2 regions of the Streptomyces sp. NPDC051555 genome follow, and region 1 is predicted to be linked to the other one. Evidence: riboswitches for the same ligand, from Rfam matches in the RefSeq annotation. Region 1 holds a riboswitch; the other holds the start of a gene.
What was found. Region 1 has a riboswitch for cobalamin ahead of ACIBEA_RS04735 (CoA-acylating methylmalonate-semialdehyde dehydrogenase). Riboswitches for the same ligand answer to the same signal wherever they lie in the genome.

Region 1 (7,061 bases):
CATGCCACGTTCTGCGCATCTTCTTCGCCGTGATTGCCAAGCTTGCGAAGGGTGCACGGTCCGCCTTCGCGCCTACACTCACTTCCCTACTCACTGGTAGGCGGTACGGGGGCACTATGGGCAAGACCTATGCGGGGGCGCGGCTGCGGCGGCTGCGCGAGGAGCGGCGGCTCAGCCAGGCCGAGCTGGCGCGCCGGCTGGAGATCTCCCCCAGCTACCTGAACCAGATGGAGCACGACTCGCGCCCGCTCACGGTGCCCGTGCTGCTCCGGCTCACGGAGGCGTTCGGCGTCGATCCCGGCTTCTTCGCGGAACGGGACGGCGCGCGCACGGTCGCGGACCTGCGCGAGGCCCTGGCCGACGACATCACGGCCGCCCGGGTCTCCGCTTCCGAACTGGCCGAGCTGGTCCAGCGGTTGCCGACCGTCGCAGGGGTCCTGCTCGACCTGGGGCGGCGCAACGTCGCCCTGACGGAGCGGCTCTCGGACGCCGCGGACGGCAGGGCCGGGGGGACCGTCGGTGGACCCCGGGCGCCGCACGAGGAGATCCGCGAGTTCTTCTACCGCCGCCAGAACTACCTCCACGCCACCGATCTCGCGGCCGAGGAGCTGGCGGGCGCGATCGGCATCCGCCCCGGCGGCGTGCTGCCCGCCCTCGCGGACCGGCTGGCCGAACGGCACGGCGTACGCCTGGCCCCGGACGCCGACCGGCTGCACCGCTACGACCCCGCGCGGCGGACCCTGCACCTGTCGCCGCGACTGCTCCCCGGCCAACAGGCGTTCCGCATGGCCACCCAACTCGCGCTCCTCGAACACGGAGCGGGCCTGTCCGCCCTCGCCTCGGAGGACTTCGAGGAGGGCTCGGCCGCCTGGTCGCTGGCCCGCATCGGCATCGCGAACTACTTCGCCGCGGCGCTGGTGCTCCCGTACGGGGCCTTCCACACGGCGGCCGAGGAGGAGCGCTACGACATCGAGAAGCTCACCGTGCACTTCGGCCTGGGCTACGAGACGGTCTGCCACCGCCTCAGCACCCTCCAGCGGCCGCGCCTGCGGGGCGTCCCGTTCTCCTTCGTCCGCGTCGACCGGGCCGGGAACATGTCCAAGCGGCAGTCCGCCACCGGATTCCACTTCTCCCGGGCGGGCGGCACCTGCCCGCTGTGGAACGTCTACGAGGCCTTCGCCGCCCCCGGCCGCATCCACGTCCAGATCGCCGCCATGCCCGACGGCGCGCGCCACCTGTGGACCGCCCGGGCCGTCACCCGGCACCGCGGTGGTTGGGGCGAGCCCGGCAAGACCTTCGCGATCGGCCTCGGGTGCGAGATCCGGCACGCCTCCCGCCTGGTCTACTCCGACGGGCTCGACCTCGCCAACGCCTCGGCCGCCACGCCGATCGGCATGGGCTGTCGCCTCTGCGAACGCCTCGAATGCCCCCAGCGCGCCGCTCCCCCGCTCGGCCGCACGCTCGCGGTCGACGAGAACAGCAGCACCTTCGTGCCCTATCCGGTCGTCGCCGAAGACGATTGAGCCGGGCCGGCCGTCTGCACCTGTCCGGTCCGGTCCGGCCGGCCGGACCGGACAGGTGCGGGCGGCGGAGGTGCAGGGCGGCGAAGGTGGGGGCGGCGAAGGTGGGGGCGGCGAAGGTGGGGTGGACTTACTAGGACGTCCAACTATATGTTCGTGGCACAAGGTCCGCGGTGCAGGGAAGCCGGTGTGAATCCGGCACGGTCCCGCCACTGTGACCGGGGAGTGTGCTGCCCTCCACACGCCACTGACGGCTTCACGTCGGTAGGGCGGACGGCACGCGGTGATCCGGGAGTCAGGTTACCGGCCGCGGAACGTTCCGTGTTGTCCACGAGGATGGAGCAGACACGCATGGCACCGGTCCGTACCCACGACCCTGGTGATCCGGCGGAGCGAGCGGCGACCCCCGCGCTCTAGCTCTTCGGCTGCCCCCGGCAGCCCTGTCCCACGGCACCCCACGCGACGGACCCGACCCGGGTCCGGTTGCCGGTGCGCCGTGCCGTCCCCGGATCCTCACCTGACGAGAGCAGGCTCCCATGGTCCGCGAACTCACCCATTTCATCGGCGGAAAGCACACCACCGGTACGTCCGGCCTCTTCGCCGACGTCCACGACCCCAACACCGGCGCCGTCCAGGCCCGGGTCCCGCTCGCCGGGCGCGCCGACACCGAGGCCGCCATCACCGACGCCGAGGCGGCGCAGCGCGAGTGGGGCGAGTGGAACCCGCAGCGCCGCGCCCGCGTCCTGCTGCGCTTCCTGCAACTCATCGAGGGCGAAAGGGAGTCACTGGCGCGACTGCTGTCGGCCGAACACGGCAAGACCGTCGCCGACGCGCACGGCGACATCCAACGCGGCCTGGAGGTGGTCGAGTTCGCGGCCGGTATCCCCCACCTCCTCAAGGGCGAGTTCACCGACAACGCCGGGACCGGCATCGACGTGCACTCCCTGCGCTCACCGCTCGGCGTCGTCGCGGGCATCACCCCCTTCAACTTCCCCGCGATGATCCCGCTGTGGAAGGCCGCCCCCGCGCTCGCCTGCGGCAACGCCTTCATCCTCAAGCCCTCCGAGCGGGACCCTTCCGTACCCCTGCGCCTCGCCGAACTGTTCCTCGAAGCGGGGCTGCCGCCCGGCGTGTTCAACGTGGTCAACGGTGGCAAGGAGGCGGTCGACACGCTCCTGACGGACCCCCGGGTACAGGCGCTCGGCTTCGTCGGCTCCACGCCGATCGCCGCGCACATCTATGCCACCGCCGCCGCCCACGGCAAGCGCGCCCAGTGCTTCGGCGGCGCCAAGAACCACATGGTCGTGATGCCGGACGCCGATCTCGACCAGGTCATCGACGCCCTGATCGGAGCGGGCTACGGCTCGGCCGGCGAGCGCTGCATGGCCATCGCCGTCGCCGTCCCCGTCGGCGAGGAGACCGCCGACGCGCTGGTCACCCGTCTGAAGGAGCGCATCGCCACCCTGCGGATCGGCCGCTCCGACGACGCCACCGCCGACTTCGGCCCGCTGGTCAGCCGGGACGCGCTGGACCGGGTCCGGCGCTACGTCGACATCGGGGTCAACGAGGGCGCCGAACTCGTCGTCGACGGACGCGGGTTCACCCTGCCCGGGCACGAGAACGGCTTCTTCGCGGGGGCCTCCCTCTTCGACCGCGTTACCCCGCGCATGCGGATCTACCGCGAGGAGATCTTCGGTCCGGTGCTGTGCGTCGCCCGTGCGGCGGACTACGAGGAGGCGCTGCGGCTGCCCACCGAGCACCCGTACGGCAACGGCGTCGCCATCTTCACCCGCGACGGCGACACCGCCCGCGACTTCACCCGCCGCGTCGGCGCGGGCATGGTCGGCGTCAACGTGCCCATCCCCGTCCCCGTCGCTTACCACACCTTCGGCGGCTGGAAGCGGTCCGGCTTCGGCGACCTCAACCAGCACGGCCCCGACTCGATCCGCTTCTACACCCGTACCAAGACCGTCACCTCGCGCTGGCCCTCCGGGGCCAAGGAGGGCGCGAGCTTCACCATCCCGACGATGGGCTGAGCCGGTGACCACCACACTGACCCCCGATCAGCTCGCCCTGGCCGAGGTCACGCTCGACTTCGCGCAGGAGCAGCTCGGTCCGTACGCCGTCGGCTGGGACCAGGACAAGCACTTCCCGGTGGACGTGCTCCGCAAGGCGGCCGACCTCGGACTCGGCGGCGTCTACGTCGGCGAGGCACACGGCGGTTCGGGGCTGAGCCGCGCCGACGGCGTCCTCGTCTTCGAGGCCCTCGCCACCGGGTGCCCCTCCATCGCCGGGTACCTGTCCATCCACAACATGGTCGGCTGGATGATCGACCGCTACGGCGACGCCGTCCAGCGCGACCGGTGGCTCCCCGCGCTGTGCTCGGCCCGGTCCCTCGGCAGCTACTGCCTGACCGAACCGGGCGCCGGGTCGGACGCCGCCGCGCTGCGCACCCGGGCCGAACGGGTGGGCGACGACTACGTCCTGAGCGGGGTCAAGCAGTTCATCTCGGGCGCCGGCGCCGCCGAGGTGTACGTCGTCATGGCGCGCACCGGTGGTGAGGGTTCGGGCGGGATCTCCGCCTTCGTGGTCGAACGCGGCGACCCCGGCCTCTCCTTCGGCCCCAACGAGCGCAAGATGGGCTGGAACGCCCAGCCCACGCGGCAGGTGGTCCTCGACGCCGTCCGCGTTCCCGCCGACCGTCGGCTCGGCGCCGAGGGCGACGGTTTCCGCATCGCCATGAACGGCCTGAACGGCGGCCGCCTGGGCATCGCCGCCTGCTCGCTGGGCGGTGCGCAGAGCGCACTGGACCGCAGCCTGGCGTACCTGGCCGACCGCGAGGCCTTCGGGGCACGGCTGTTGGACGCGCAGGCGCTGCAGTTCCGGCTCGCCGACATGGCCACCGAGCTGGCCGCGGCCCGCGCGCTGGTCCGCCAGGCCGCCGCCTCGCTGGACCAGGGCGACCCGTTGGCCCCGCAACTGTGCGCGATGGCCAAGCGGTTCGCGACCGACACCGGATACTCCGTCGTCGACCGGGCCCTGCAACTGCACGGCGGGTACGGCTACCTCAGCGAGTACGGCATCGAGAAGATCCTCCGCGACCTGCGGGTGCACCAGATCCTGGAAGGAACGAACGAGGTCATGCGCATCATCGTCGCCCGGGGACTCACGGAGGCCCTGCGATGAGCCCCACCGCCGCCGAAGGCGCCGACCACGTCCTCCTGCACACCGAGGGACGGGTCGGGTACGTGACCTTGAACCGCCCCCGGGCGCTGAACGCGCTCACCCACGCCATGGCCCTGCGCATCGACGCGGTACTGACCGCGTGGGAGCACGATCCGGCCGTCGAGGCCGTCGTCCTGCGCGGCGCCGGCGAGCGCGGCCTGTGCGCGGGCGGCGACATCCGTTCCATCCACGCCGACGCCCGCAGCGGCTCCACCGCCTCGGCGGACTTCTGGCGCGACGAGTACCGGCTCAACGCCCGGATCGCCCGCTACCCCAAGCCGTACGTCGCCCTGATGGACGGCATCGTGATGGGCGGCGGCGTCGGGATCTCCGCCCACGGCAGCGTCCGGATCGTCACCGAACGCTCCCGCGTGGCCATGCCCGAGACCGGCATCGGCTTCGTCCCCGACGTCGGGGGCACCTACCTCCTGACGCTGGCGCCCGGCGAGTTGGGCACGCACCTCGCCCTCACGGGCACGCCGGTCGACGCCGCCGACGCACTGCTGTGCGGCCTCGCCGACCACTTCGTACCCGCGGCGCTGCTGCCGCAGCTGTCCGCCGACCTCGCCCACGCCGATGTGCACGAGGTGCTGGAGCGGTACGTCGTGCCCGCGCCCGGCGGCGGGCTCCACGCCCGCCGGGAGTGGATCGACCACTGCTACGCGGCGGACACCGTGGAGGAGATCCTGGACCGGCTCCGCGCCAGCGGCGCACCGGCCGCGAAGGAGGCGGCCGACCTGCTCCTGACGAAGTCGCCCACGGCGCTGAAGGTGACCCTGGCCGCGCTGCGCCGCGCCCGCACGTTGGGCCCGCTGGAACGGGTCCTGGAACAGGAGTACCGGGTCTCCTGCGCGGCTCTGACCTGCCCTGATCTGGTGGAGGGCATCCGCGCTCAGGTGATCGACAAGGACCGCGCGCCGCACTGGAGCCCGGCCTCGCTCGCCGAGGTCGGTGCGGCCGATGTGGCCCGGTTCTTCGCCCCGCTCGGCGAGCGCGAACTGCGCCTCGCCGTGACCGACTCTCCTCAGGAGGTGCCGTGGTGAGCACGACCGTAGCGTTCATCGGGCTCGGGCACATGGGCGGGCCGATGGCCGCCCAGCTGGTCCGGGCGGGACACCGGGTCATCGGATTCGACCTGGTGCCCGAGGCCCTGGCCGCCGCGGCGGCCGCGGGGGTGGAGGCCGCGCCCTCGGCGGTCCGGGCCGCGGCCGAGGCGGACGTCGTCATCACGATGCTCCCCGCGGGCCGCCACGTCCTCTCCCTCTACCAGGAGGAAGGGCTCCTCGCGGCGGCCCGGCCCGACACCCTGTTCGTCGACTGCTCCACGATCGACGTCGCCGATGCCCGGGCCGCGCACGCGGCGGCCGTCGCGGCCGGCCACCGGGCGCTGGACGCACCGGTCTCCGGCGGGGTGACGGGCGCACAGGCCGCGACCCTCACCTTCATGGCGGGCGGCGGCGGCGAGGAGTTCGCCCGGGCCGAGCCGCTGCTGGCCGTCATGGGCAAGAAGACCGTGCACTGCGGCGCGCCGGGCGCCGGGCAGGCGGCGAAGATCTGCAACAACATGATCCTCGGCATCTCCATGATCGCCGTCAGCGAGGCGTTCGTCCTGGCCGAGCGCCTCGGCCTGGAGCATCAGGCGCTGTACGACGTCGCCTCCACGGCGTCGGGTCAGTGCTGGGCGCTCACCGTCAACTGCCCCGTGCCCGGGCCCGTACCGGGCAGCCCCGCCAACCGGGACTATCGGCCCGGGTTCGCGGCTCCCCTGATGGCCAAGGACCTGGGGCTGGCGGCGAACGCCCTGCGGGCCGGGAACGTGGACGCGCCCCTGGGTCTCAAGGCCGCCGAGCTGTACGCCGACTTCGCCGCGGGCGCGGGGCGCGAGCTGGACTTCTCGGCGATCGTACGGACCCTGCGCCCGGCGGCCGGAGCCGCACTCGAAGCCGGTCCCGACACCCACACCCACACCCACACCGAGCAGAACGGAACGACCGCCCCGTGACGCAGACGTACGAGACCATCCTGGTCGAGCGCAAGGGCCGGGTCGCGCTGGTCACCCTGAACCGCCCCCGGGCCCTGAACGCCCTGAACCTCCAGGTCATGACCGAGGTGGTCGCGGCCACCGAGGCGCTCGATCGGGATCCCGAGGTCGGCTGCATCGTCCTGACGGGCTCGGCGAAGGCGTTCGCCGCCGGGGCCGACATCAAGGAGATGCGGCCGCGGAGCTACATGGACATGTACCTCTCCGACTGGTTCACGGCCTGGGACCGGCTCGGCCAGCTCCGTACCCCCACCGTCGCGGCGGTGTCCGGCTAC
Region 2 (7,061 bases), on a different contig from region 1:
TGCGCGGGTGCGCTCCTGGGTCTCCCTCGGTGGCCCCAACCACGGCGCGGGCGACGCCTCGCCGTGCGGCCCCTTCGGCACGTTCTGCGACGTCCACGCCGCCTCGCTCGCCGAGATGGCCCCGGGCAGTGACCTGCTCGACTCCCTCAACGCGGGCGACGAGACCCCCGGCGCCACCCGCTACACCACCTTCAGCTCCGCCTGCGACCAGCAGATCCCGCCGGGTGACAGCCGGGCCCCGCGCTCCACCGAGCTCGCGGGCGCCGTCAACCACGTCCTCCCGGAGGGCGACAGCGGCTGCCCCTCGCACTTCGGCCTGCTCGGCAACGACTGGGTGCGCCGGCGCATCGTCGAGGAGTTCTCGATCGATCCCGTGCGCACGGTGGAGCTGCGGACCGGCCCGTTCAGGATCACCGTCGACGAGGCGCGCTTCACCTCCTCCGGCGAGAGCGGCCCGGAGCTGTACGACGGGCTGACCCTCACCACGGACGGCGCCGGCCGCTCCCTGTGGCACCGCGACCGGTCCGGCGCCACCGCCTTCCCCGCCCACGACCCCTGGTTCGGCCTCGACGACACGGCCCGGAGCCAGGTGTTCACCGACGGGGCCACCGTCACCGCCTACCTCACCGACGCCGACCGCACCGCGGGCAACAACGACGACGTGATGGCCGCGGGCCGGATCCACTGGGACCCCTCGCTCGGCTTCGGTCGCCGCACCGCCCGGTTCCTGGGCGTCGACGGCGGCGAGGCCACCGTCACCTACACGGTCACCCCCGTCGCGGGGGTGCCGCAGTGCCGGGTGCGGGTGGACGCCGCCGAGCTGACGTACTTCGACGACGGCACGACCCGCCCCGCGCTCTACGGCTCCCTCACCGTCCGCGCCGCCGACGGCGCCCGCGGCACGCCCTGGTCGCGGTCCGGATCCGATCCGTCCACCTTCCCCAACAAGGGCGCCCGCACCGATCCCGACCCGTACTTCTACCAACAGGTCGGCACGGGAGCGGCGTACGGCGGCCCGGCCCCGCTGGAGATCGGGGTGTACCTCTGGGACCACGACGCCTCCTCGGCCGACGACCTGGTCGCCCGGGGCACCGTCGCCTGGGACCCCTACACCGACCGTCCCGGCACCCGGACCAACGACTTCTACGGGGACGACGACGGGCACGTCAAGGTGACCTGGACGGTCACCTGCCCCTAGGCCGCGGCGCCCCCGGGCCACCCGCGGGCCACTCGCGGTCCTCCCCTTCTTCACCCAACTCCCTTACGCTCCAGCCGACTTGCCGCCGCACCGGCGTCGGCTGGACCCGTAGGGGAGAAGCCCATGAGTTCCCGCAACCGGACGGCCGCGGTGGTCACCGCCGCCCTGGCCGTCGTCCTCGCGCTCGCCCCGGCCGCGGCGGGCGCCGCCCCCGCGCCGGTCGCGGTCCCCGGCGCGGGCCTGCCCTTCGCCGGGTCCACCGGCGTCGGCGTGCACAACGCCTACGAGAAGGCCAAGTACCCCTACTTCGCCGACGCGTTGGACTCCGGCGCCGCGATGCTCGAACTCGACGTGTGGACCAACTTCTTCGGCAGCTCCTGGCGGGTCTCCCACAGCAATCCGATCGGCAACGACAACAACTGCGAGAACGCCACCACCCCCGCCCAACTGCGCACCAAGTCCCGCAACCAGAACCTTGCGGGCTGCCTCGCCGACCTGCGCAGCTGGCACGACGCGCACCCCGGCCACCGCCCGGTCATCCTCAAGATGGAACTCAAGGACGGCTTCGCCGCCAACCTGGGCCGCGGCCCGGCCGACCTCGACGCGCTGCTCGGCGCCCGCCTGGGCGACGCCCTCTACCGGCCCGGCGACCTGGCCGCGGGCCACCCCGACCTGGACAGCGCCGCGCGCGCCGGAGCCTGGCCGAGCCGCTCCGACCTCGCCGGGAAGTTCCTGATCGAGCTGATCCCGGGCACCGTGGAGGAGGGCAACGGCGCCGACACCCTCTGGACCGACCGCGAGTACGCCACCCACCTGCGCACCCTCGCCGCCGCCGGACGGCTCGGTCAGGCCGCCGCCTTCCCCGCGGTGCACCGGGCGGAGGCCGGCGATCCCCGCACGCGCTACGCCGACGCCACGCTGCGCCCCTGGTTCGTGGTCTTCGACGGGGACGCCAGCGCCTACATCGCGCCCGCCATCGACACCGGCTGGTACGACCGCAACCACTACCTGCTGATCGCCACCGACGCGCAGGGCGTCGCGCCCGCCATCGACGGCACCCGGCCCACCGAGGCGCAGGCCCGCGACCGGGTCGCCCTGCTCGCCGGGCAGTACCACGCCTCCGTGGTCTCGGCCGACTGGTACCCGCTGCCCGCCGTGCTGGCGAGCGTGGTGCCGCGCGGCTGACCCGCCGCCGGACGGCCGCCGGCCGGCCGCCCGCGACGACGGCCGGGTCCGGCCCGCCGGGTCACGGACCGTCCAGCATCCCCGCCACCTGCTCCACGGTCAGGCAGGACAGCGGAACCAGGATCCGGGCGACCTGGGGGGCGAAGGTCTCCGAGGTCGCCAGCACCTCGGCGGCCGGGCCGTCCGCGAGGGTCTCGCCCTGCGCCATCAGCACCACCCGGTCGGCCGCCCGCACGGCGAACTCCACGTCGTGCGTGGCGATCAGCACCGCCGTGCCCCGCGCCGCCAGCTCGTCGACGATCCGGATCAGCGCCGCCTTGGCGCGGTGGTCCAGGCCGCGCGTCGGCTCGTCCAGCAACAGCACCCCCGGCGTCGCGGAGAGCCGGACGGCGAGGACGAGCGCCAGCTTCTGGCCCTCGGAGAGGTCCCGCGGGTGCATGGCGTCGTCGACCCCGGGCGCCAGCAGGTCCAGCAGCTCCCGCGCGGAGCGCACGCCGGAGGCGGCCGACTCCGCGTCCACCTGGGCGAGTTCCTGGCGTACGGTCACCCGGCTCAGCAGGTCGGTGGGCGTCTGGGTGACCATCGCGACCAGGTGCCGGACCTCGGCGGCCGGGAGCGTCCCGGGGTCCCGGCCTCCCTCGCCCCCGACCGTCACCGTGCCGGAACGCCGCGGCCCCGACCCGTGCAGGGCGTGGAGCAGCGAGGACTTGCCGCAGCCGCCGGGTCCCATCAGGGCGGTGACCTCCCCGGCGCGCAGCACCAGGTCCACCTTGTGCACCGCGGGCAGCCCCATGTGCGTCACGGTCAGCCCGCCGGCCCGCAGTGCTTCGCCCCCGCCCGTCGGCGCGGCGGGGCGCACCGGAGCCGGTATCCGCCCGGCCAGCCGGGTCCGCAGCCGGGCCGCGGCCGGGCGCGCCTCCTGCTCCGACAGCGGCAGGGGGGTCCAGCCCGCGAGCCGCCCCAGCTCCACCACGGGCGGCGCGACCGTCGACGTACGGAAGACCTCGGCGGGCCGCCCGGACACCACGGTCCCGTCCCCGGGGAGGTGGATCACCCGGTCCGCGTACTGCGCGACCCGCTCCAGCCGGTGCTCGGAGAGCAGCACCGTCATCCGCAGCTCGCGCACCAGCCGGGTGACGACCGCCAGCACCTCCTCGGCCCCCGCCGGGTCGAGGGCCGAGGTCGGCTCGTCCAGCACCAGCACCCGGGGGTGCGCGGTCAGGACGGAGCCGATGGCCACGCGCTGCTGCTGGCCGCCGGAGAGCTCGTGCAGCGGCCGGTGGCGCAGCCCGGTCAGGTCCAGCAGGGCGAGGGTCTCCTCGATCCGCGCGCGCCGCACGGCCGTCTCCACGGAGAGCTGTCCCATCGCGTAGGCCAGCTCCTCCTCGACGGTGTCGGTGACGAAGCCGTCGAGCGGATCCTGGCCCACCACACCGACCAGGTCCACGAGTTCACGCGGTGGATGCTCGGCCGTGTCCCGACCGCCGACGGTCACCCGGCCGTACAGGGTGCCGCCGGTGAAGTGCGGCACGAGTCCGTTGACCGTACCCAGCAGCGTCGACTTGCCGACGCCGGTGCGCCCGACGACCAGGCACAACTCGCCTTCCTCGACGGTCAGATTCACGTCCCGCAGCACGGATCGGGGCGCGTCGTCGTACTTCACACTGACGTTCTCGAAGCTGATCACGGGGATTCCTTGGCGGTGCGGACCAACTCTGGGGCTACAGAGGTCGGTTGAGGTAGCTCGGATGGTAACCGACACCCTTGACGGGGAGTACCCGCCGAAGCACACGCGTCCCGCGCCGAAGGAATCCCCGCGGCCGGCCGCTAGAAGGAGGTCCAGGTGAAGGCGACCTCGTCGCCCGTCTTGATCTTGAACTGGCAGCCGCCGACCGGGGTGGAGACGCCGTTCACCGAGATGTTCCAGTACGCCGCGCCCCCGCCGGAGACGTTCTTGACGGTGTCCACCGAGAAGTCGTCGAACGACGCGTACCAGGTGCCGTCCCAGCCGAAGTGGCGCTGGCGGGCCGCGTCATCGAGGGCGGCGGTGGGCGTGGGGACCGGGCTCGGGTTCTGCGCGCCGTTGGTGCCGTCGCACTTGTGGGTGCCGCCGGTCGCGGTCGTCACCTCGTGCCCCTTGGTCAGCACCAGGCCCTTGAAGAGGTTGCCGTCGGGGCCCTGCACGGTGAGCCGGACCAGGACCGGGGCGTTGGTGCGGGCGGCGGTCGTGTGGGCGACGGCCGGGGCGGCGGCCGTCAGTGCCAGCCCGAGGGCGGCGGCGGTGACGGCGGTACGGCGTATGAGCGTGCTGCGCATGGCGGGATGCCTTTCTTCGCGCTGTAGTCCATGACAGTGGAAGCATTCGGCGTGCCGTGGCAGGTGCTCCGACTCGCGGCCCGCCGCCCCAAGGGGCGGCGGGCCGCACACGGTTGCAGGTCAGCGCCGGATTCGCACCGGCTTCCCCTGGTCACGCACGCATGAAGTTGTGGATCGCACTGCCGCCGGGATCCGGTCACCCGGGCCCGGACGGCCGTGCACGGTCATCATAGGGGCACCTCGGGTCAGGACGAGGGGCTCACCTGCACGGTGGTCAGCGCCCCGCCCGACGCCTCCTTGACCACCGCGATCCGGGTCCCGGTGTCCGGCACCTTCACCCCGACCTGCGGCAGTTCGGCGTTCCAGTAGCTGCCGTGCCGGTCGTCGAAGACGGGCACGCCCGGCCGCGCGGGCACCACCAGCGGCGCCCCCGCCTTGTGCAGCACGATCCGGTCGCTCGGCCGCAGGGAGAACGTCGCGTCGAAGGTCTGCGCCCGCGCGTTGACGAGCGACCCGTCCGTGAACCGCAGCGCCCCGGGCCGGGCGTCGACCGGCAGCAGCAGGCCCCCGCCGGGATGCGCCTTGGTGGTGTTGTCGCTGTACGCGGTGTCCCACAGCCAGATCAACACGCCCTGTTGGTAGGGGTAGAACTCCACCGAGTCGTCGCCCTGCCCGAAGTTGTACGGTCCCGTTCTGAGGTACTCGCCGAAGCCGGTGTAGCGCCGGTTCTCCACCACGTAGGCGCGCGGGTGCTGCTCGGTTCCGTAACGACCCTCGGTGCGCGACCACTTGATCGCCGTCCAGCCGTTCGCCCCCTGCTCCGCACCGTCGCGCAGCAGCTCGCGGCCGTCCGCGGTGATCCGCAGGTCGTCGAAGGCCACGCCCTTGCCGTGGGTGTTGCTGTCCGAGGTCACCCGCAGTCGCAGCGAGACGTTTTTGCCCGCGTACGCGCCCAACGGCACGCCGAGTTCGGCCCAGCCGCCAGAGGTGCCGGAGATCCCCTTCGCGGGGATGGCGGCGCCGCCGACCGTGCCGGGCAGCGCCGCCCAGGTGGTCCCGCCGTCGGTGGAGGCCTCCACGGTCAGGAAGTCGAAGTCCTGCTCCACGTCGTACCAGACCCGGGCGTCGAGCCGGGCCGGGGCGCCGGCCGCGAGAGCGGTGAGGTCGACGGAGCGCGTGAGCGTGTTGTCCATGAAGTCGCCGGTGCCGCTCCACCACTGCGCCGCGCCCTCGTAGGGATCGGCCAGCTCGGTGCGGGTCACCGAGGGTGGCAGGTGCACCAACAGGGCTTGTGGATCGTCGGTGTTGTAGCCGGAGACGCCGAGCACCGCCTTGGTCCTGCGGCCCGCGTCGGCCTCGGTGTATTCGAGCCAGCCCAACTGGAGCTTGCTCCAGGCGTCCAGGTCGCCGGGGAAGGCGCCGGTGGTGCCCCGGCCCTTGCCGAGGTAGGAGGCCGAGGACATCAGCGACCAGAAGTTGACGCTGTTGTCCCCGTCCGAGCTGTAGAGGTCGGGCAGGCCCAGGTCGTGGCCGAACTCGTGGGCGAAGAGCCCGACACCGCTGTTCTCGCCGCCGGTCAGGTAGTCGCCCGCCCAGATCCCGGTGTCGCCGACCGGCGTGCCGCCCGCCTTGTTGCCCGCGGGGCCCGCCGTACCGGCCTGGTCGTAGTACGCGAACCAGCGGTGTGCCCAGACGGCGTCCTTGCCCTGGGCGCCGCCGCCCCAGGTCTGGTCCTTGCCGGCGTGCACGATGACGAGGTGGTCGAGGTAGCCGTCCGGCTCGTTGAAGTTGCCGTCGTGGTCGGCGTCGTAGCGGTCCCACACGTCGTACTCGGCCAGCTGGGCCTTGATCTGGGCCGCCGTGCGCCCCTTGGCGACCTCGCCCCGGTACCAGGCGTCGGTGGCGTCGCGGACCAGGTCCCAGTTGGTGCGGCACTGGCCGGGTTCGGCGCAGTTGTCCGTGCCGTAACGGGCCTCGTTCCAGGGGAGCTTGACCCAGCCGCTGACCTGGCCGTCCATGGCGTAGCGGCCGGAGGACTGGAGGTCGTAGTAGGAGCGCAGACTGACCGCGCCGGGGGCGTCGGAGAAGAACTGCTGCTGGTAGGAGGCCCGGCTGAAGTCCTTGCGCCACAGGGTGTGGTTATCGCTCTTGTCGGGCTTGGGGATGGTGTTGTGCCGGGGGCCCGGGGTGCCGCCGAAGCGCGGCTTGCCCTCGTACTGCGTGGTGGTGTCCACCTGGTCGCCGAACTCGGCCAGGATCACGAACACCTTGTCCTTGCGCTCCTGGGCCAGCTCCACGTAGCGCTTGCCGACCTTGGCGGTGCGCGGGAGGGTGCCGTCCGGCTCGGCCCGCAGGGCTCCGG

Region 2: linked by a shared signal. The riboswitch ahead of ACIBEA_RS39520 (DUF4430 domain-containing protein) and the one ahead of ACIBEA_RS04735 (CoA-acylating methylmalonate-semialdehyde dehydrogenase) in region 1 are both predicted to bind cobalamin.

Annotation. Positions count from the first base shown of each region.
Region 1 is NZ_JBITDP010000002.1:24,912-31,972, forward strand. Features, by position in the region: gene ACIBEA_RS04730 (short-chain fatty acyl-CoA regulator family protein) at 117-1,523, shown strand; cobalamin riboswitch at 1,661-1,847, shown strand; gene ACIBEA_RS04735 (CoA-acylating methylmalonate-semialdehyde dehydrogenase) at 2,057-3,556, shown strand; gene ACIBEA_RS04740 (acyl-CoA dehydrogenase family protein) at 3,561-4,706, shown strand; gene ACIBEA_RS04745 (enoyl-CoA hydratase/isomerase family protein) at 4,703-5,788, shown strand; gene mmsB (3-hydroxyisobutyrate dehydrogenase) at 5,785-6,747, shown strand; gene ACIBEA_RS04755 (enoyl-CoA hydratase) at 6,744-7,061, shown strand, end outside.
Region 2 is NZ_JBITDP010000034.1:40,923-47,983, forward strand. Features, by position in the region: gene ACIBEA_RS39505 (esterase/lipase family protein) at 1-1,198, shown strand, start outside; gene ACIBEA_RS39510 (phosphatidylinositol-specific phospholipase C domain-containing protein) at 1,322-2,383, shown strand; gene ACIBEA_RS39515 (ABC transporter ATP-binding protein) at 2,445-4,070, opposite strand; gene ACIBEA_RS39520 (DUF4430 domain-containing protein) at 4,211-4,699, opposite strand; cobalamin riboswitch at 4,740-4,893, opposite strand; gene ACIBEA_RS39525 (immune inhibitor A domain-containing protein) at 4,945-7,061, opposite strand, start outside.